2 regions of the Arthrobacter sp. Y3223065 genome follow, and region 2 is predicted to be linked to the other one. Evidence: riboswitches for the same ligand, from Rfam matches in the RefSeq annotation. Region 2 holds a riboswitch; the other holds the start of a gene.
What was found. A riboswitch is a leader RNA that binds a small molecule or an ion and turns the genes downstream of it on or off. The one in region 2 is predicted to bind thiamine pyrophosphate.
Positions count from the first base shown of each region.

Region 1: it holds a riboswitch for thiamine pyrophosphate, as region 2 does, so the genes downstream of both, AC5RUK_RS10620 (YkoF family thiamine/hydroxymethylpyrimidine-binding protein) here and AC5RUK_RS05530 (ECF transporter S component) in region 2, are expected to answer to the same signal.

Region 1 covers NZ_JBNHGC010000003.1:437,418-448,230, reverse strand. The annotation lists gene AC5RUK_RS10630 (DUF72 domain-containing protein) at 1-201, opposite strand, end outside; gene AC5RUK_RS10625 (adenylosuccinate synthase) at 795-2,084, shown strand; TPP riboswitch at 2,234-2,344, shown strand; gene AC5RUK_RS10620 (YkoF family thiamine/hydroxymethylpyrimidine-binding protein) at 2,377-3,048, shown strand; gene AC5RUK_RS10615 (ECF transporter S component) at 3,065-3,691, shown strand; gene AC5RUK_RS10610 (ABC transporter ATP-binding protein) at 3,678-5,402, shown strand; gene AC5RUK_RS10605 (energy-coupling factor transporter transmembrane component T family protein) at 5,399-6,214, shown strand; gene AC5RUK_RS10600 (pyridoxal phosphate-dependent decarboxylase family protein) at 6,339-7,736, shown strand; gene AC5RUK_RS10595 (carbon-nitrogen hydrolase family protein) at 7,946-8,752, shown strand; gene AC5RUK_RS10590 (Ig-like domain-containing protein) at 9,008-10,813, opposite strand, start outside.
Region 2 covers NZ_JBNHGC010000002.1:135,243-146,055, reverse strand. The annotation lists gene pabB (aminodeoxychorismate synthase component I) at 1-202, shown strand, start outside; gene AC5RUK_RS05565 (GlxA family transcriptional regulator) at 265-1,245, shown strand; gene AC5RUK_RS05560 (HD domain-containing protein) at 1,369-2,007, shown strand; gene cls (cardiolipin synthase) at 2,097-3,575, opposite strand; gene AC5RUK_RS05550 (aminodeoxychorismate lyase) at 3,662-4,537, shown strand; gene AC5RUK_RS05545 (zinc-dependent alcohol dehydrogenase) at 4,753-5,928, shown strand; gene AC5RUK_RS05540 (energy-coupling factor transporter transmembrane component T family protein) at 5,990-6,781, opposite strand; gene AC5RUK_RS05535 (ABC transporter ATP-binding protein) at 6,784-8,301, opposite strand; gene AC5RUK_RS05530 (ECF transporter S component) at 8,310-8,930, opposite strand; TPP riboswitch at 8,974-9,107, opposite strand; gene AC5RUK_RS05525 (DUF4235 domain-containing protein) at 9,278-9,538, shown strand; gene mnhG (monovalent cation/H(+) antiporter subunit G) at 9,689-10,213, opposite strand; gene AC5RUK_RS05515 (MrpF/PhaF family protein) at 10,203-10,487, opposite strand; gene AC5RUK_RS05510 (Na+/H+ antiporter subunit E) at 10,484-10,813, opposite strand, start outside.

The sequences.
Region 1 (10,813 bases), on a different contig from region 2:
CGTCTCGGCGTGCCACTGCCGGAAGCTGGAGGGTCGCTGCAGCGAATAGAACGTGCCGTTGATTTCGACTGAATTCAGGTGGCCGGAGGCATACTCCAGCTCGCGGCGCTGGGGCAGGCCTTTCGGGTAGAACGTGCCGCGCCAGCGCGGGTATCGCCAGCCGGAAATGCCGATCCGTGCCATCGGTTGAGAGGCGGCCATGTCCCGCAGGCTACCCGGCCTCGCCGGTACAGGCCAGAGCAAGCCGCGGTCCGCCGTCGTGCTGTGGGACGATGTGCATCCTCTGGACCGCTGCCGTATCCGGGCGCGAGAGGGCCCGCTTTTTCGAGTGGAGAGAAGATGTAGGCTTACGCTCGGTTTCGCTGCATCTTTTCTCCACTCGACGTGCCGTCTCGGTCCCGCTCCGGGAGCTGAGGGGCAGCGATCGCTTTCCGCCTTCGGCCCAGGGAGCGACGTCCCGCTCCGGGAGCCGGAGGGGCTGTGACCGCTTTCCGGTTCCGCCCGGGATCGATGTCCCGCTCCGGGAGCCGGAGGGGCTGCGATCGCTTTCCGGCTTCCGCCCACTGGACCGACGTCCCGGGCCGGGAGCTGTGGGTTGCGATCGACGTCCCGGTTTCCGCCCTGGAACCAATCAGGCGGCGCGGATTCCGGTCGATTGAGGCCCATCCGCTAAACTTGGCGGGTAAGAGCCCCAAATACTCCAACCGGAGTGAGGGGCGTTCTCATGCGCGGCAGCGGCTCCTTGATGTGCAGTCTGTCCGGGGCTTCCGCCGCATCGAATGGGGGAGGATCCCATGCCAGCAATTGTGATCGTCGGAGCCCAGTGGGGCGACGAAGGAAAAGGCAAGGCTACCGACCTGCTCGGCGGCCGCGTGGATTACGTGGTCAAGCCGAACGGCGGCAACAACGCCGGGCACACCGTCGTCGTCGGCGGGGAGAAGTACGAGCTGAAGCTGTTGCCGGCCGGCATCCTGTCCCCCAACGCCACTCCGATCATTGGCAACGGCTGCGTGGTCAACCTTGAGGCCCTCTTCGAGGAGATCGACGGGCTCGAGGCACGCGGCGCGGACACCTCGCGGCTGCGCGTCTCCGCCAACGCCCACCTGGTGGCCCCGTTCCACCAGACCATGGACAAGGTGACCGAACGCTTCCTGGGCAAGCGCGCGATCGGCACCACCGGCCGCGGCATCGGCCCCGCCTACATGGACAAGGTGGCCCGGCTGGGCATCCGCGTGCAGGACGTGTTCGACGAATCGATCCTGCGGCAGAAGGTCGAAGGCTCGCTGCGGCAGAAGAACGAACTGCTGGTCAAGGTGTACAACCGCCGGGACGTGCACGTGGAAGAGGTCGTGGAGTACTTCCTGTCCTTCGCCGAGCGGCTGCGCCCGATGGTCATCGACTCCACCTACGTGCTGAACAAGGCGCTGGACGAGGGCAAGGTCGTGCTGATGGAGGGCGGCCAGGCCACCTTCCTGGACGTTGACCACGGCACCTACCCGTTCGTGACCTCCTCCAACCCGACGGCCGGCGGCGCGTCCGTGGGCTCGGGCATCGGCCCCACCCGGATCAACCGCGCCGTGGGCATCATCAAGGCGTACACCACCCGGGTGGGCGCCGGGCCGTTCCCCACCGAACTGTTCGACGACATGGGCGAGTACCTGCAGAAGAAGGGCGGGGAGTTCGGCGTGAACACCGGCCGGCCGCGGCGCTGCGGCTGGTACGACGCCGTGTTGGCCCGCCACGCCGCCCGGGTCAACGGCTTCACGGACTACTTCGTGACCAAGCTGGACGTCCTCACCGGCATCGAACAGATCCCGGTCTGCGTGGCCTACGACGTGGACGGCGTCCGGCACGACGAAATGCCGATGACCCAGACCGAGTTCCACCACGCCAAGCCGATCTTCGAGTACTTCGAGGGCTGGACCGAGGACATCACCGGCGCCAGAACCTTGGAGGACCTGCCGGAGAACGCCCGCAACTACGTGCTGGCGCTCGAAAAGCTCTCCGGCACCCGGTTCTCCGCCATCGGCGTAGGCCCCGACCGCGACCAGACCATCGTGGTGCGGGACCTGATCAGCGAATAGCACGGACCAACGACGGCGATGGCCGGCTTAGCCGTCGGACCGTCACCGATGGATGGACGGCGGGGCGCGGGCAGCGATGTCCGCGCCCCGCTGCGTTCCCGGCCCCGCGCTTAAACCTTTCGCGTCCGGTGCGCGCCATGGGTTAGACTCGTGGGCAACACGGGAGTCCGGTGAGCCGGGCTGAGAGGAAACTTCTCAAGTTTCGACCGTCGAACCTGATCTGGATCATGCCAGCGCAGGGACGTTGACTCTTTACTACCCGTGCCCCGTTTAACAAACCTAAGGGCGCGAAATGCGAACATCAGACTCGATCGTCACAGCGACGAACACCCTCACTGCTGCCCTCGGCAGCGATAAGTTCACCGCCACTCCCCGCGAGTTCGGCGTTGGCGCGAGATTGACCCTGGCGGTGATGGCCGACAACTATGCCGACGTCATCCTGGCGGCACTGGACGAGGCCGACGCCACCGGCCTTGAGGTGCAGACCGGCAAGGTGAGCACCTACCTGACCGGCGCCGAGCAGGACGTGCTGCGCTACCTGAGCCAAGTGATTGCCGCGGCGGGACGCACCGGGGCGCATGTCTCGGCTTCCGTGCTCCTGTCCCGGGGCTGCCCCGGCGGCGTCAGCTGCGAAATACCCGAGGGAGGCGCCGCCCTGTACTCGGAGATCCCGGAACTGGAACCCACCGGAATCGAAGCCGCAGCCGACTGGGCGCTGTATCCCCTGGCCGACGGCGGTACCGGCGGTGCCTCTGCCGACCACATGCTGGATATCTACGCCGCCATCGACTATGCAAAGTCCACCGGTGTTGCGGTGCAGGCGGAGCACTTCGTCACCCGCATGGACGGCGATGTTGCCCAGGTGCTGCAGGCCGTTGCCGCCGGCTGGATCCTGGTGGGCCGTTCCGTCCAGCACGTCACCACGCACGCGACGCTGTCCATCAACAGCCCCAGCGCCTCCTGAAGCGGAAGGACCGACCATGTCATCATCGTCTTCGCAGCAGCATGCCCTCCCGCGCGGTGCCTGGACCCTGAAGGACCTTGTCCTTCTGGTTGTCCTGGGCGTCGTCTTCGGTTTCCTCTACTGGGTTTTCGTCCAGGCCTGGACCGCCCTGTCCCTGCTGATGGGTCCGGCCGGAGACCTGTCGCAGCACTTCCTGGCCGGAAGCTGGCTGCTGGTGGCTCCGATCGCCATCGCCATCGTCCAGCGCCCCTTCGCCGGCGTGCTGGCCGAGGTCCTGGCCTCGGTGATCGAGGTGGTGTTCCTGGGCTCCGCCGTCGGTCCGCTGCTGTTCGTGGCAGCCGCCATCCAGGGCATTGGCAGCGAGATCCCGTTCGCGGCCACCCGCTACCGTTCGTACGGCTGGCTTACCTACGCCATGTCCGGACTGTTCGGCGCCGGCCTGGTCTTCTTCTATTCGGCCTTCCGGTCCGGCTGGTACGGCCAGGACTTGTTCTGGACCCGCCTGGTCATCCACCTGATCTCCGGCGTTATTCTGGGCGGGCTGCTGGGCAAGATCATCGTCGAGGGGCTGGCAAAGACCGGCGTGGTGGACAACTTCGCGATTGGCCGCGCCCGGCTGGGCAAAACCGATGCGCACCGCTGACCCGGTCCTGGAGCTCGATGACGTATCCGTAGGCTTCCCGCGGCGGGACACGGCCGTGCTGCGCAACGTCATGCTGCGGCTCAAGCCCGGGGAACACCTGATCGTGTTTGGGGCCTCCGGGTCGGGAAAGTCCACGCTGCTGCAGGCGGTCACGGGCGTGGTCCCGCACTCGGTGGTCGCCACCCTCACCGGCATGGTGTCGGTCAACGGCGCGGCCACGACCGATTCCTCGGTCGCCGAGCTTTCCCGCCACGTCGGCGTGCTGGCCCAGGATCCCTCCTCCGGGGTCTGTCTTCCGGACGTCGAACAGGAGCTGGCGCTGCCGCTGGAGAACCGTGCGGTGCCTCCGGAGGAAATATCGGCACGGATCGACGCAGTGCTGGCTTCGGTCGGTGCCGCCGGCCTCCGCGGCCGCCCAACGGCCCAGGTGTCCGGCGGAGAAGGCCAGCGGGTGGCGCTGGCTGCCGGCCTCATCGCCGAACCGGACCTGCTGCTGCTCGACGAACCCACGTCCATGCTCGATCCGGCAGGCCTGGCCGCTGTGCGGGACGCCGTCGCCGCTGCCACGGCCGCCTACGGGCCGGCAGTGGTTTTGGTCGAACACCGGCTGGACGACTACGCCGGTGAAGCGGGCATAGCCGGCCTGCCGCACCGGGCGGTCGTCCTGGGCGATGCAGGCCAGGTCCTGGCCGACGGCGTGACCGCCGAAGTGCTGGGGGCCCATGCCGTACGGCTGAACGAGGCCGGATGCTGGCTGCCGCTGGAGACGGAACTGCTGGCCGTCACCGGCCGGACCGGCGGTCTCGACGCGCCCGACGTCTGCTCGGCCTTGCGGCAGCTGGCAGGGCCGGACCACGCCCAGGATGCCGCGGCGCCCGCGGTCGGCGAGACGGTGCTGGCCTCGGAAAGCCTCTCCGTCTCGCGGACGGTACCCGGGCGGAAAAAGCGCCGGAACGCGGGGGATGTCCGGCCGGAATCGGCCATTCTCCATGATGTGACCCTCCGGCTGAAGCGCGGCGAAATTGCCGCCCTGCTGGGAGCCAACGGGGCCGGCAAGACCTCCTTGCTGCTCACCCTCGCCCGGCTCCTGCCGCCGGCGGCGGGAACCATCCGCGGGGAACGTCCGGGGATGGTGTTCCAGAACCCCGAGCACCAGTTCGTGGCACACACCGTCCAGGACGAAGTCCGGCACGGCCTTCCCGACGCTCCCGCCGAACGGTTCGGCCGCCTCCTGGCGCAGCACCGGCTCACCCATGTGGCGGACCAGAGCCCCTTCCGGTTGTCGGGGGGCGAAAAGCGACGCCTGAGCGTGGCGGCCATGCTGGCCCACGAGCGGCCTGCGCTCCTGGCCGATGAACCCACGTTCGGCCTCGACCGGCGGGACACGATCGCCACGGTGGCAGCCTTCAAGGAGGCCGCCGCCGCTGGCCGCGGCATCCTCTTCTCCAGCCACGACCTGCGGACCGTCGCGACGCTGGCTGACCGGGCCATCGTGATCGCGGACCGCACGGTGATTGCCGACGGCCCCGTCTTCGACGTCCTGCGCGACCCTGAGGTTCTGCAGCGTGCCGGCCTGCGGCTGCCGCCGCTGATCGAATGGCTGCTGGCCGAGTTCGCCTCGGCCCACGAGATCCGGCGGGTCCTTGACCGGCTCGATGCTGCGGTATCCCGCGCCGGTACGGTTCATCCGCAGATCGGAAGCCGGGCATGAGCGCCGCCTTCGCCCCCGGCCCGGTTTCCGCCGTCGCCGGCGGCGTCCTCGCGCGGCGCAATCCGACCATCAAGCTCGCGCTCCTGTTTGTGGTGTCGCTGACCCTGATCTTCATCTTCGATCCGGTGACGCCTGCCGTCCTCTACCTGGTCGCCCTGGCCGCGGTCGCTGCCTCCACACGCCTCAGGCCCAGGACCATGGCGCTGGCGCACGTACCCTTCATCGCCTTCGGGCTGGGGATCTTCATGGTCAACGCGCTGAGCCGGCCCGGCGAAGTGTTATGGGAGTCCGGGCCGCTGCGGATTACAGTCGAGGGCCTCGCCGTCGGCGGTTCCCTGGCCCTGCGCACCCTGGTCATCGGGATCCTGGCCATCGGTTTTATTGCCTCGACCGACGGCGTCGCGCTGATGGGCAGCCTGCACCAGCACGCCCGGCTCGGGCCGCGGATCACTTACGCCATCCTGGCCGGGTACCGGATGCTGCAGGAAATGCCGCGGGAATGGTTGACCATCCGGCAGGCCCATGCCGTCCGGGCCCGGCTCCGTCCGGACGGTACCTTGCCGCGCGGCCTGCGCGCCCACGGGAATGCGGCGTTCGCCCTGCTGGTCGTCTCCGTGCGCAAGGGCGAACGGATGGCACAGGCCCTGGAGTCACGGGGCCTGGGCCTGAGTCCGCGGACTATTTGGCGGAGGATCCCGCTGACCGGCGCGGACTGGCTGATGGTGGCCGGCGTCCTGGCGGTCCTAGCGGCCGTCCTGCTCACCAGCCATGCCCTGGGGTACCTGGCGGGCTTTGAAGCGCTCGGGAACTAAGACGCCGACGATCGGCCCGCCCGTACCCTTTAACCGGCCCATGCATGCTGGGATCTATCCGCAGCAAGCGCGTGCCGGCCCCTCCGCCTGTCGCGGGGCAGGGTCCCGGCGTAACATGCTCGTCATGGGGGACGATGAACTTCTCCGCCGGACGGCCGAGCTGGCCACAAAATACCTGCAGTCCCTGCCCGGGCGCCCGGTGAAATCGGGGCTGAACGTGGCGGCCCTGCGCCGCGAGCTGGCGGGAGAGCTACCGCGGCGGGGCGAAGACCCGCAGGCGGTCATTGAGCATCTGGCCGACGTCGGTGGGCGGGCTGCCGTGGCCATGGCAGGTCCGCGTTACTTCGGCTTCGTGATCGGCGGCGCCCAACCGGCCGCGCTCGCCGCAGACTGGCTGACCTCCACCTGGGACCAGAACGCCGGACTGTATGTGGCCGGTCCGGCCGCCTCCGTGGTGGAAGAGGCAGTGGGCGCCTGGCTGCTGGACTTGTTCAACCTGCCCGCGGATTCCGGCTTCGGGCTGGTCACCGGCTGCCAGATGGCCCACTTCACCTGCCTGGCCGCGGCACGGACGGCAGTGCTGGAACGCGTGGGCTGGGACGTGGTCAGCGACGGACTGTTCGGCGCGCCGGACATCGCCGTCGTTGTGGGGGAAGAAGCCCACAGCACCGTGCTGACCGCGCTGCAGTACCTGGGCCTGGGCCGCCGCAGGATCTATTCGGTGGACACCGACGCGCAGGGCCGCATCACGCTGGACTCGCTCGACGCCGTGCTGGACCGGATTCCGGTCCACCTGCCGCTGATCGTTAACCTGCAGGCCGGCAATGTGAACACCGGTTCCTTCGATCCCATCCAGCCGGCGGTGGAACGAGTACGACGGCGGGAAGGCGCCTGGGTTCATGTCGACGGCGCGTTCGGGCTGTGGGCCGCCGCCAGCCCGGATTACCGGCACCTGGTGGACGGCGTGGAGCTGGCCGACTCCTTGGCCACCGACGCGCACAAGTGGCTCAACGTCCCGTACGACTCCGGCGTGGCCTTTGTCCGCGACGCCGAGGTGCACCAGCGCACGATGTCCCCGCCGCATGCCGCCTATCTGGAGTACGGCGCCGAACGGGACGAGGTGGCGTGGGTGCCGGAGTTCTCCCGGCGTGCCCGCGGCTTCCCGGCCTACGCCGCGCTGCGGACGCTCGGCCGCGAGGGGGTGGCGGACCTCGTGGGGCGCTGCTGTTCGCTGGCGTCCCGGATGGCCGGGCGGCTGGCCGAGGCGGACGGCGTGCAGATCCTCAATGACGTGGTGCTCAACCAGGTGCTGGTCCGGTTCACGCCGCAGGACGGCTCGGACCCGGACGACTTCACCCGCGAGGTGGTGCGCCGGGTGCAGGAGGACGGAACACTCTGGCTCTCGGGGACCACATGGCACGGCCAGGCCGCCATGCGGATCAGCGTCAGCAACTGGTCCACTACCGAAGAAGACGCCGACCGCTCCGTGGAAGCCATCCTGCGCTGCGCCGGTAGCCGCTGAAGCCGGCCGGGATTGCCGGGGCACTCCGCAAGTCGACCCAAGGATTGGCGCCGGTAACCACCAAAGCCGCCCCCGGGATCGACGCCATTAACCACTGAGCCGCCCCGCCGCCGTCGGGCGGTGAAGCCACTGCGCCCGCGGAAGCGCCGGGCAAGTTGGTCTTAGGTAGGCTGGAAGGACACACACCGCCATCAAGACGGGAGCGCATTATGAAGATCAGCGTCGGACAGCTCAACCCCAGCGGGGACGTGACGGAGAACCTCCAGACGGTGCGCTCACTCGCGGAAGAAGCCAAGGCCGACGGCGCCGAGCTGGTCGTGTTTCCCGAGGAATCGATGTTCACCGTCCGCCACGTCGAGGGCGACCTGGCCGCGGCGGTCGACGCCAACTGGACCAAGTTCGTGCAGCAGCTGTCCTTCATCGCCGCTGAAGTCGGCATCGCGATCATCGCCGGCGGCTACGAATCCAGCGGCGAGGAACGGCCGTACAACACGCTGGTGATCGTCGATGCCACGGGCCGGATCGTCGACACCTACCGCAAGCTCCACCTCTACGACGCGTTCTCCTACCAGGAGTCCAAGCGGATCAAGCCCGGCGACGGCGGCCTGAAGATCGTGCAGCTGGGCGACCTGAACATCGGGGTGCTCACCTGCTACGACCTGCGCTTCCCCGAGCTCGCCCGCGCGCTGGCGTCGGAGGGCGCCGACTTGCTGTGCGTGCCGGCCGCCTGGTTCAAGGGAGACCACAAGATCGAACACTGGGAAACGCTGCTGCGCGCCCGTGCCATCGAGAACACCTGCTGGGTGGCCGCGGCCGGAACGTCGAGCACCAACACCGTGGGGCATTCGGCCATCCTGGACCCGATGGGCATTCCGAAGGGTTTCCTGGACGATGAACTCCGTGGCGTGGTCACCGTTGACGTGACCAGGCGCCGGATCGACGAGGTGCGCGAGTTCCTGCCGGTGCTGAAGAACCGGCGGCTCGCCAGCAGCGTGGAGATCGTCGCGGCGCACTGATGGTGCCCGCGGCCGGCGGCGGCCGAAAACTTTTTCAGAAAGTTTCGCCGGACCCGTAACTTTTCCGTACCCGGCCGCGATTACGTAGATGAGGAAGCCGCGCCACAGCTTATCCCCCCAACAAGCTGTGGCGCGGCTTCTGTCATCCCGCGGGATGGGGACGCGGTGGCTACCGTGAGCCCCTGCTCCCGGCACGCAAGAGTCCAGGCGACGGATTTCTCCGAAGCCTGGACTCTTACTTGTTGAGGCGGTTATTTACCGTCCGGTCCGGAAGGACCAACTGGTGGCCGACAGCCGGTTGCCCGAGGCATCCTTGATGCTGGTGCTCAACCGAACTGTGTAGCTGGCGTTCGCGCTCAGGTTGCTCGACGGATTCAGCGTTGCCGTCCGGGTCCGCGAGTTGTAGCTAACCTTGGCCGAAACCGTTTTGCCCTTGCTGTCGACCAGCTTGAGGCTGGAGCCGCTAACACCGGAGACTGCCTTGCTGAACGTCACCGAGACGTTGCCGCTCCGGCTGACCGACTTGGCTCCGGCTGCTGGCGTCCGCTTGGACACCGTGGGCCGGCTCTCCGTCGTGAAGCTCCAGCTGGAGGCCGGCAGGCGGTTGCCGTTCATGTCGGTGATGCCGTTGGTGAGCCCGACCGTGAAACGGGTGCTGCTCGGCAGGATCGCCTTGGGCTTCAGCGTGGCCGTGCGCTTCGCAGCGTCGTAGCTGACTGTCGCCGGTACGAGCGTGCCCGCGGCGGTCCTCAACGTCACCGTGCTGGCGCTGACGCCCCGGACCGGTTCGCTGAACGTCACCGCCAGATTACGGTTGGTGGACGTATTGGCGGCGTTCACCCCCGGGGTCCGTCCGGCGATGGCCGGCGCGGCTTCGGTGGTGAAGTTCCACGTGGTCGCCGTGATCGGGTTACCCGTTGAGTCCGTGATGCCGTTGGTCAGCCGCACGGTGTAGGTGCGGCTGGTCAGCAGGTTGGCGTTCGGGTTGACGGTGGCCGTCCGGGTTGCAGCGTCGTAGCTCACTGCTGCAGCCACTGCCGTGCCTGCCGAGTTGGTGACCCGGAAGGTAGTGGCGTTGACTCCGATGACCGGTTTGCTGAAGGTGGCGGTGATGTTGCTGTTGGTGGCCACGTTGGTGGCGTCCACCACCGGCATGCGTGCGGTGATGACCGGCGCGGCCTCGGTGGTGAAGCTCCACGTGGTTGCCGTGATCGGGTTACCCGAAAGGTCCCGGATGCCGCTGGTCAGCTGCACGGTGTAGGTGCGGTTGGCCAGCAGGTTGGCGGGGTCGAGGGTAGCCGTCCGGGTCACATCGTCGTACCTGACGGTTGCGGTCACTGCCGTGCCGGCCGCGTTGGTGACCCGGAAGGTGGTGCCGTTGACTCCGATGACCGGTTTGCTGAACGTGGCGGTGATGTTGCTGTTGGTGGCCACGTTCGTGGCGTCCACCGCCGGGGTCCGTTCGGTGATGACCGGTGCGGCCTCGGTGGTGAAGTTCCACGTAGTGGCCGGCAGGGCATTTCCCTGCAGATCCCGGATGCCGCTGGTCAGCTGCACGGTGTAGGTGCGGTTCACCAGCAGGTTGGCGGGGTCGAGGGTAGCCGTCCGGGTCACATCGTCGTACCTGACGCTAGCGATCACTGCCGTGCCGGCCGCGTTGGTGACCCGGAAGGTGATGCCGTCGACTCCGGTGACCGGTTCGCTGAAGGTGGCGGTGATGTTGCTGTTGGTGGCCACGTTCGTGGCGTTCACCGCCGGGGTCCGTTCGGTCACCGAGGGAGCCGGTCCGGCTGTGGTGAACGTCCAGTTGGTGGCAGCGAGCGGGTTGCCCGCCGCGTCCCGGATGCCGTTGGCGAGCGCAACGGTGTAGACCGTGTCGATCGCCAGGTCCGCCACCGGGTCGAGCGTCGCCGTTCGGGTCACCGGATCGTAGGTCACGGTGGCCGCGGTCGGTGCCGTTGCTTCCGCGGCCGTCAGCGTGGCCGTTGTCCCGGAGATCCCCTGGACGTCCTCGCTGAAGGTCGCCGTGATGTCGACCCCGACTGCCACATTAGTTGTCCC
Region 2 (10,813 bases):
CGGAGCCGTGGGCTACTTTTCGCTGGACGGGGCGGCAGACCTGTCCGTGGTGATCCGCACCCTCGTGATGGACGGCAACCGGCTGAGCCTGGGCGTAGGCGGCGCGATCACGGCGGACTCGGTTCCCGAGGACGAATGGGACGAGGTCCGGGCCAAGGCCTACGGGGTGCTCTCGGCGCTCGGGGCAACGTTCCCGGAGTAGCGCATACACTGTGCCGGTAGACATGGACGGCTCGTGGAACCAGTGACCAGAATCGAGGAATCGTGGCAGGAGCCGGTCGCGACATGACCGCCCGGGTGGGCATTTTGGTCTTCGACGGGGTAAAGCTGCTCGATGTCGCCGGCCCTGCGGAGGCTTTCGCCGAGGCAAACCGCCTCGGCGGCTCCTACGAGCTTATTTTCCTGTCACCGGACGGGAACGACGTCGCCTCGTCGGTGGGACTGCGGGTATCGGTGGATGCCGCGGCGGCCGGTGCCGGAAACTTCCACACGGTCCTGGTAGCCGGCGGGGATGCCCTGCCCGGGAGCCAACTTCCCGCCGGGCTGGTTGCCGCCGCCGGACATCTTGCCGACAACACCCGGCGGATGTCTTCGATCTGCACCGGCGCCTTCGTTCTGGCTGCGGCGGGACTGCTGGACGGGCGCCGTGCCACGACGCACTGGAAACACACCCGCGAGCTGGCCCGGCGTTATCCGGCAACGGAGGTGGAGCCGGACGCCATCTTCGTCAGCGACGGCCGGATCCACACCTCGGCCGGCGTCACGGCCGGCATCGACCTGGCCCTTGCGCTGATCGAAGAGGACCGCGGCCCGGATCTGGCCCGCGAGGTGGCCCGCTCCCTCGTGGTGTACATGCAGCGCTCCGGGGGACAGTCGCAGTTCTCTGCACCGCTCCAGGGGGATCCGCCCAAGTCCTCGCCCCTGCGGCCGGCGCTCGACGCCGTGCGCGCCGATCCGGCTGCGGTGCTCTCCGTTCCGGCACTCGCCCGGGACGCCAACCTGAGCGTGCGGCACCTGACGCGGCTCTTCCGTGAAGAACTGCAGACGACGCCTGCGAAGTATGTGGAGCTCGTCCGCTTCGACACCGCCAAGGCGCTGCTGGACTCGGGGTACAGCGTCACCGAGGCAGCCGAACGCTCGGGGTTCGGCAACTCCGAAGCGCTGCGGCGGACGTTCGTGGCACGGATCGGCGTGCCGCCATCGAAATACCAGCAGCGTTTCCGGTCCACGGCGAAGTACGGCTGAGCGGCAACCCCGTTGGCCGAATCCGAGGGATTGTCGTCCTTAGTGACGGTGCCCCGCTCACGGCGGCCGGGCAGTATGGGAAGCAAGGCACATTCCCATGCCTCTGGAGAAAAGGAGACAACCATGGCAGAAGTCATCGCCGGCATTACCATTCCGGACACGGAACTCGTACGGAAGGCGACCGAGTTGGTCCGCGATACCACCGACGACCTGTTGTTCGACCATTCCCGGCGGGTGTACCTCTTCGGCGCCCTTCAGGGCCGGCGGCTCGGCCTCGACGTCGACCACGAACTGCTCTACGTCGGCGCGCTGTTCCACGATCTTGGCCTCACCGACACCTACGGCACCGACACCCTGCGCTTCGAGGTCGACGGCGCCAATGCCGCGAAGTCGTTCCTGCTGGAGCAGGGGCGCCCGGAGGCAGACGCGGCCAAGGTGTGGACTGCCATCGCGCTCCACACCACGCCGGGGGTGCCCGAATTCATGGATCCGGAAATCGCGCTGGTGACTGCCGGCGTGGAGACCGATGTCCTGGGGATCGGCTACCAGGACCTGACGCGGGACGACATCGACGCGGTCACCGCGGCGCACCCGCGCCCGGACTTCAAGCGGCGGATCCTGGCCGCCTTCACGGACGGCAACAAGCACCGCCCGGAAACTACCTTCGGCAATGTCAACGCCGACGTACTCGAGCACTTCAGCCCCGGCTTCCGCCGCATCGACTTCGTGGACATCATCCAGAACTCCGCCTGGCCGGAATAGGCCCTTGCCGGATACCGGCGGTCGTGACACCCGGCGTGCCGGCGGAGCGCCTGGCCGGCACGCCGTCTCGTCGGGGCGGTGGAGCGCGGCTACTGCAGCGTGGCCGTCAGCCTGGCCACGTTGTCCACGTAGCGCTGCCAGCGGGGCCGCTGCCTCCACTCCTCCAACGTGAGCTCCCGGGAAACCACCCGATAGCTGTCCTGGATCTCCGACACACGCTCGACGATGTGGTCCCCGAGCATCATCACGGAGACTTCCATGTTCAGGGAGAAGGACCGCATGTCCATGTTGCTGGAGCCGATGACCGCGACCTCATTGTCCACGGTGAAGTGCTTGGCGTGCAGCACCAGGGGCTTCGGGTAGCGGTAGATCCGCACGCCGGCCTCCAGCAGCGCCTGATAGTAGGACTGCTGGGCGTGATGGACCAGCAGCTGGTCGCCGCGTTCGGACACGAACAATTCGACCTCGACGCCGCGCTGGGCCGCCGTCGTAATGGCATAGAGCAGCGAGTCATCCGGAACGAAGTACGGGCTGCAAATGGACAGCCGGTCCACCGCCGCATAAATGAGCGTGTTAAACAGGCGCAGGTTGTTCTCGGTTGCGAAGCCGGGGCCGCTGGGCAGGGCCTGGCAGGTCATGGGGCCGGGCTCGCGGAACGGGGCCGGGGTGAACAGTTCGCCTTCGAGCGTGTCGTCGGTTTCGCTGGACCAGTCGGTGGCGAACACAACGTTCAGCGCGGTGACGATGGGGCCTTCGTAGCGCGCCATCAGTTCCACCCATTTGCGGCCGATCTTATGGCTGGAGGTGCGGCGGTAGCCGGGCTCGATCAGGTTCTGCGATCCGGTGAACGCCACACGGCCGTCCACCACCAGGATCTTGCGGTGGTTGCGCAGGTCGATCCGGCGCCACTGGCCGCGGACCGGCAATACGGGCAGCATCCGGCGCCAGTCGATGTCGGTGGTCTCCAGCCAGCGGCGGAACTTGCGGTAGCCGGCGACGCGGAGGGTGCCGATGTGGTCGAACAACAGGCGCACGCGGACCCCCCGGGCGGCGGCTTCTTCCAGCGCCGTAAAGAGCTTGCCGGTGCTTTCGTCGCGGCTCATGATGTAGAACTCGATGTTCACGAACTCGCGCGCCTCGCGCACGGCCTCGGTCATCGCGGCAATGGACTCGTCGTAGTCCGCGTACAGCTCCGCGTGGTTGCCGTCCACCATGGGGAAGGCGCCGAGCCGCCGGTTCAACTCTGCCGCCGAATGCACCCAGGCCGGAGCTTCCTGTTCGCTGCTGGGCTCCTTGAGGTTCCGGGTGGCGGCCCACACCCGGCTGTTGATCTCCGACTGCTTGGCGATCCGGCGCTCCGAGAGGCGGTACCTGCCGAACATGAAAAAGAGCAACAGGCCGATCAGCGGGATGAAGAAGATGGCCAGCAGCCAGGCCATGGCGGTGTTGGGGCGGCGGTTCCCCGGGATCACGCCCAAGGCAATGATGCGGATGGCCATATCGACCACGCCCAGAATGGCGACGGCCCAGTCGGGGAACGTGCCCAGCCCCGCAAACGACCACAGCACGCGGCTGTTCCTCCCCTCCCGCCGTGTGCCGGCGCAATCCTCCCAGCCTACCCGGCCTTTGGGGGCAAACTAACTAAGCTGTAGCCATGACAGTTCTGGTGTTTTTGGACCCTGCCCACGAGGCGGGCCGCGTCGCAGATGCTTCCCGGCCTCAGCTGATGGCCACCGATCTCGGCGCCACCCGCGGGGACGGCATCTTCGAGTCCCTGCTGGCAGTCAACGGGGTCCCGCGCAAGCTGCAGGCGCACTTGGAGCGGCTGGCCAGCTCGGCCCGGATCATGGACCTGCAGCTTCCCGCCCCGGACGCCTGGGAGCGTGCCATCGCGACGGCGATCGCCGAGCATCCGCCCGTCGAAGAACTGGTGATCAAGCTGCTGGTGACCCGCGGCGTGGAAGGCGCTTCCGCGCCCACGGCCTGGGTCCAGGCTTCCCGGCCGCCGGCCGCCGGACGGCGCCAGCGCACCGACGGCATTTCCGTGCTGCTGCTCGACCGCGGGTACGACAGCTCGCTGGCCGAACGCGCCCCGTGGCTGCTCATGGGGGCCAAGACGCTCTCCTACGCGGTCAACATGGCCGCACTGCGTTATGCGCACAAGAACGGCGCCGACGATGCCATCTTCACGTCCAGCGACGGCCGCGTGCTCGAAGGGCCCACCTCCACCGTGCTGATGGCGCGGGTGCGCGACGGCGTGAAGACGTTGGTGACGCCGCTGCTGGAGAGCGGCATCCTGCCGGGCACGTCCCAGTCGGTGCTGTTCAAGGAGGCGGAAGCTGCCGGCTGGCAGTTGGGCTACGGTCCGCTGGAGCCGCACGATCTCTACGAAGCCGACGCCGTCTGGCTGGTTTCGAGTATCCGCCTGCTCGCCCCGGTCAAGAGCATCGACGGCAAGGAAATCCCCGTCTCGCCCGACCTGACGGAGGAGCTGACAGCGCTGCTGGCCCAGGGCAGCCAGAAGGAGTAGCCGGCCGGAGTCATCCCGCCGGAGGTTCTGCCCGCCGGGCCCCGGTCCACACGAAGATGAAGTCCAGGTCCCTGCGGCCACGGCGGCAGCGGCGGCTGCTCCGGCGACGACAGCGCCGCTTCGACCACCGCGCTACTGCGGTGTTAGGGTCGATTGGACCGAAAGATCAGCATGCTGTCGTTCCGTCCGGGGCGGCAGCCCTGAGAAGGAGGGCAATGAAGGCTCTGACATGGCAGGGGAAGCGCTCGGTCAGCGTGGAGGAGGTCCCGGATCCGCGGATCCAGGAGCCCACGGACGCGATCGTGCGGATCACCTCGACCGGCATCTGCGGCTCGGACCTGCACCTTTACGAGGTGCTCACTCCGTTCATGGACAAGGGCGACATCATCGGACACGAGCCCATGGGGATAGTGGAGGAGGTCGGCTCGGCCGTCACCCACATCAAGGCCGGGGACCGGGTGGTCATCCCGTTCAACGTCTCCTGCGGCCACTGCTTCATGTGCCGCAACGGTTTGCAGTCCCAGTGCGAGACCACCCAGGTCCGCGAGTACAACAACAATGCCCAGTTCCTGGGCTACTCGCGGCTCTACGGCTCCGTGCCCGGCGGGCAGGCCGAGTACCTGCGTGTCCCGCACGCCGACTACGGGCCCATCAAGGTGCCCCAGACCGGTGAGGACGAGCGCTATCTGTACCTCTCCGATGTGGTGCCCACCGCGTGGCAGGCCGTGCAGTACGCGGCCCCACCGGAAGGCGGTTCCCTGGCTGTGCTGGGCCTTGGCCCTATCGGCCAGATGTCCGCTCGGATCGGCCGGCACCTCGGCTACCGCGTGCTCGCGGTGGACCCCGTCGCGGAGCGGCGGGCCATGGCGGAGCGTCACGGCATCGAGACGCTGGACCTGAACGGCGACGTCGCGGACGAGCTGCGGGAGCGCACGGACGGCCGCGGGCCGGACTCGGTGGTGGATGCGGTGGGCATGGAGGCGCACGGCTCGCCCGTGGCAGGCGCGGTCCACCAGGCGGTGGGGCTGCTGCCGTCCGCTCTGGGCCGCAAGGCGATGGAGACAGCCGGGGTGGACAGGCTCGACGCGCTCTACACCGCGATCGACGCCGTCCGGCGCGGCGGCACGATCTCGATCAGTGGCGTGTACGGCGGGATGAAGGACCCCCTGCCGATGTTGACCATGTTCGACAAGCAGCTCCAGCTGCGGATGGGCCAGTGCAACGTGAAGCGGTGGACCGACGATCTGCTGCCGCTGGTCGACGAACCGTCGGACCCGCTGGGCGTGCTCGACCTGGCGACCCACCAGGTTCCGCTGGAGCAGGCGCCGGAGATGTACGAGAAGTTCCAGAAGAAGGAGGACGGCTGCATCAAGGTGGTGCTCAAGCCGTAGCCCCGAACGGGACGGCGGACCCCGGCTTTCATGGGACGGCCGGGGCCCGCCGGGCCCCGGTTCACACGAAGATGAAGTTCCAGGTCCCGGCGGCCACGGCGGCGGCGGCTGCTGCTCCGGCGATGACGGCGCCGCCCAGCAACACCCAAACATCCACCACGCTGTAGGTGGATTCCCGCGCCCAGGTCCTGGGCCCGGCGCCGAAGCCGCGGGCCTCCATGGCGACGGCCAGCCGGGTGGCACGGCGGATGGCCTGCACGATCAGGCCGAACGCCTGGCCCACGAACGCACCCGCCTTGGCCAGCGGCCGGTTCTCCGCTCCGACACCTCGGGCGCGGCGCGCCAAACCGAGAATCCGCCATTCCTCCACGAGCAGCCCCACCAACCGCATGGCGGCCAGCGCTCCCAGCACGAACCGGTGGGGCAGCTTCAGCTTCTGCGCCAGGGCGTCCGCCAGATCCGTGGGGTCGGTCGTCAGGAGCAGGAAAATGCCCGGCAGCGCCACGGCGAGCGAACGCAGGCCGATGGCAACGCCTCCGGCCACCGAGTCCTCGGTGAAGATCAGCGGACCGAACTGGAACAGCACGGCCCCGGTCTTCTCGGCCAGCAAGGCCGTTGCCCAAGCCCCGACGGCTGCCGCCGCCAGCAGTGGCCAGCCGCGCTTGAGCAGCAGCCACGGGCTGACGCCCAGCACGGGCATCAGCAACAGTTCGGCGGCCAGCACCACGGAAGCGCTGACCCAGTCCACACTGAGCATGACCACTACGGTGATCAGGGTGGCGGCGGCCAGCTTCGATACCGGGTTGGCGCGGCTGAACGGGGAGGCTGCCAACCGGGGGGTCATCAGGTCCATGCTCACGCTGCCCTCCGAAGCGGTTGGGCCGGGCGCACGCCGCCGTCTGCCACCCGTATGCCGGCACCGCCGAGCGCGGCGGTGAAGTCGGCGTCGTGCGTCACCGAGACCACGCTCCTGCCATCGGCCACAAGCTCGGCCAGCAGTGTGACCAGCTCGGCCCAGGTGTTGGCGTCCTGCCCGAACGTCGGCTCGTCCAGCAGCAGGATGTCCGGGCTGGTGGCCAGCATGGTGGCTACCGAGAGCCTGCGTTTTTCGCCGCCGGAGAGGGTGAACGGGTTGGCCTGCAGCAGGCGGGTCAGCCGGAGCCGCTCGGCGATCGTGTCCACGCGCTGCCGGACCGTCGCCTCGGGCAGCTTGGCCACGCGGCGCGGGCCGAACTCGAGTTCGTCGAGCACCGTGCCGGTGAGGAACTGGTGTTCCGGTTCCTGGAAGACGCTGCCGATGCGGGTCACCAGCTGCGCGGACTTCCATTTTGCCGGTGACAGGCCGGCGCCGCGGTGCAAGGCCGGTGTCGCTGACAGTTCCCCTCCCGCTGGCGGCACCAGCCCGGCGAGGGTGAGTGCCAGCGTGGATTTGCCGGCGCCGTTCGCGCCGGTGATGCTGAGCGCCTGCCCGGCCAACAGGTCCAGGTCCACCCCGCGCAGCACCGGTGCGGCTCTCCGGTTCCGCGACACGTCCAGCGCCGCCGCCCGCAGCAACGGCCCGCCCGGGGCCGGTGCCGCGGGCAGGTCCAGCCGCGGGGTGTGTCCGGGAACCCAGACGCCGGCCTCGATCAACCGGGCGCGGGTGGCGCTCTCGGCGAGCACCGTGCCCGGCGGCCCGTCGGCCAGCACGCCGCCGCCGGCCGCGAGCACGATCACGCGGTCCACCACGTCCGCCCAGACAGCCACCCGGTGCTCGACCACCACCAGGGTGGCGCCGGTGCGGTCCAGCACCCGGGCCACGGCGTCGCGTACTTCCTGCACGCCGTCCGGGTCCAGGTTCGCGGTCGGCTCGTCCAGCAGCAGCAGCCCCGGCCGCATGGCCAGGACGGAGGCCAGCGCCAGCCGCTGCTTCTGACCCCCGGACAGCGCCGAGGTAGGGTGATCCAGCGGTACCGCCAGGCCGACATCGGCCAGGGATTCGCGGACCCTGTCCCAGATCTGCGCGCGCGGCAGCGACAGGTTCTCCGCGCCGAAGGCCACCTCGTCGCCAACCCGGGCCAGCACCAGCTGGCTCTCCGGATCCTGCAGCACGAGGCCGGCCCGGCCGCGGGCCTCGGAGGGACGCACACCCGCCACGGTGAGCCGGCCGGTCTCCTCGCCCTCGCCCTCGTCGCCGAGCACGCCCGCCAGGGCGTGCAGCAGCGTGGACTTGCCGGCCCCGGAGGCGCCCAGCAGCAGTACCCGTTCGCCCGGGGCGATGCTGAAACTGGCCCCGCGCACCGCCGGGTCCTTGCGGCCAGCGTGCCGCCAGCCCCACCCTTCGGCGAGGACCGGCACAGGTCCGGGCACCGCCGTCGTACTCTGCTCTCCCATGGAACGGCTCAGACGTCGGCCGAGCGTCCCGCGGCGAAGGAGGACAGCACGCCCGTCTTCGCCAGCCCCCTGACCGCCAGCCACGGCAGCAGCCCGGCAATCACGACGCCGGACACGGCCGCGAAGCCCACGTAGGCCAGTTGCCACTCGGCGGCCCACAGCATGTTGTAGAGGATGTTCTCGCTGATGGACAGCGCCAGGCCTGCGCCCAGGCCGGCCAGCAGCGCCACGCCGAGGTTGAACTTGCGGTACAGGAAGAGCAGGAAGACGATCTCGGCCCCCAGCCCCTGGATCAGGCCGGAGACCAGGACGGTCATGCCGAAGCTCGTGCCCAGCAGCGCGGAGACAATGGCGGCCAGCATCTCGCAGTAGATGGCGGCGCCGGGCTTGCGGATGATCAGCCCGCCCAGCACGCCGGCCATCAGCCAGCCGCCGGTGTACAGTCCGGCCGAAGGCGGGAAGGCAAGGGTCAGGCCCTCGATCAGCGGCCAGCCCGCCGACCAGGCCCAGAAGATGACGCCGACGGCCACGGCGACCACCGAGGCCACGACGATGTCCACCACCCGCCAGCCGTAGCGCGGCTTCCGGGCAGGGGTGGGCGTGGCGGGTGCATTCGAAACGGTACTCACTGGGATCCTCCTGGTTGCAGGAGGGGAGGGCGGCCATGCGGCGCGCCCCGAGAACTCGACTCCCTTCGCCGGTACTAACCGGAGCAGGTTCGAGGGTCTGCGGTTCTTCCGCACTCTCAGCGTCCCTCCCGGTCTCCGGTGTGTACCGGCCGGTCGGACGCTCCCCTGTCGTCATAGGTGCTGTCTAGCAGCACGCACCAGTCTACACTTGCCCGCAGCGGCGGGCGATTCGGGCTTCAGACCCTTGGAAAATGCACGACGGCTTACGGCCCGGGCGGGTGCCGGGCAGTAGGCTGGGAAGCGGAACAGCAGTTGAGACGGGGCCGCGGCCCCGGAAGGGAGCGGGCATGAACGTTGTGTTGAGGCTCTTGGGCACACTGGTGAGTATCGGCGCGGGCCTGGCAGCCAGCCAGCTGCTGGGGTTCGTCTGGAAGCGAGTCACCGGAAAAGATGCGCCGAAGAGCGACGATGACCTGGAGAACAGCCTGCGGGCGGCGGTCGCCTTCGCCGTGGTGTCCGGCACCGTGGCGCGCGTGATCCAGGTGCTGACCAAACGCGCCACCGCCAAGGCGGTCATCCGCTACGACAAGACGCGGGAAATGGTCTAAGCGGTCCCTTGAGGGAGTCCGATGGGGGACGGGGCCGCGGTCCCGTCCCCCATCGCGCTTCTGGTCCCGGTCCGCCGGCAGCCGCCGCCGGACCGGCATTTTTTTGTTCGCGGGTTATTTTTTGTCCGCGGGTTATCTTTTGTCCGCGGGTTATTTTTGGTCCGCCGGCCCGGCGTCGTCCTGGTCGTTCCGCCCGGGACCAGCGGCCGCCGCCGCGGTACGCCGCTCCCCCGGCTCGCCGGCGTGCTGGCCGCCGGGAACATCACTGCTGCCGGCGTCGGCGCTGGAAGGCGCGACGTCGTCGGATGCCACCTCGGAATCCTCCTCGGCCGCTGCCTCCACCACCGCGTCGAGGTCGTCCACGCTGAGGATTTCCTTGCGCAGGTGCTTGGTTCGGTATCCGGCCCGGCCCACCATGTGGGCGGAAACCGGCACGGTAAGCAACTGGAACAGCCAGCCTATGAGGAGCAAGGGCACCGCCGTCCAGCTGCGCAACTGCAGGGCCATTGCCGTCAGCAGCAGCAGCAGGCCGAAGACCTGCGGCTTCGTGGCGGCGTGCATCCGGGATAGCAGGTCCGGAAACCGCAGCAGGCCGATGGCCGCGGCCAGGGACATCCCCGCGCCGGCGATCAGGCAGACGGCGGTCGCGATGTCGAGTATCAGGTCAGTGTTCACGGGGCCGCCCGTCCGTCACGAAACGGGCCACGGCGACCGAGCCGATGAAACCGACAAGGCAAATGACAACGACCAGCGTCAGGTTGTTCATGTGGCCGCCGGCGGCCATGTCCACGATGAGTCCGGCGCAGACAATCGCCAGCAGCACGTCAATGGCCAACAGCCGGTCCAGCAGCGAGGGGCCGCGGGCGAGGCGGATCAGCGACAGCACCGCGGCCACGCCCAGCACTGCGCTCACGACGACTTGGGCAACCGGAATGACTTCCCCGTTCACACTGCACCTCCCCTGCCGGTACCTTCGGCCTTGACCATTGCCAGTTCTTCCTTCGTGCCCATCATCCGGATCAGTCCCGCCTCGATCCGCCGCACGTCTGCCCGGAAACGTTCGGCGGCCTCCTCGGTGGCCACGTCGATCACGTGCAGGTAAAGAGTGGACGTCGAGCGGTCCACATCCACCACGAAGCTGCCGGGGATCAGCGAAATGGCATGCCCGGTGGCAGTCACCAGCAGGTCGGAATGGCTTCGCAGCCGGACCGCCACCACCGCGTTGCGCAGCGTCGGGCCGCGGGTCAGGGCCAGCCACAGGACTTCGACGCTCGC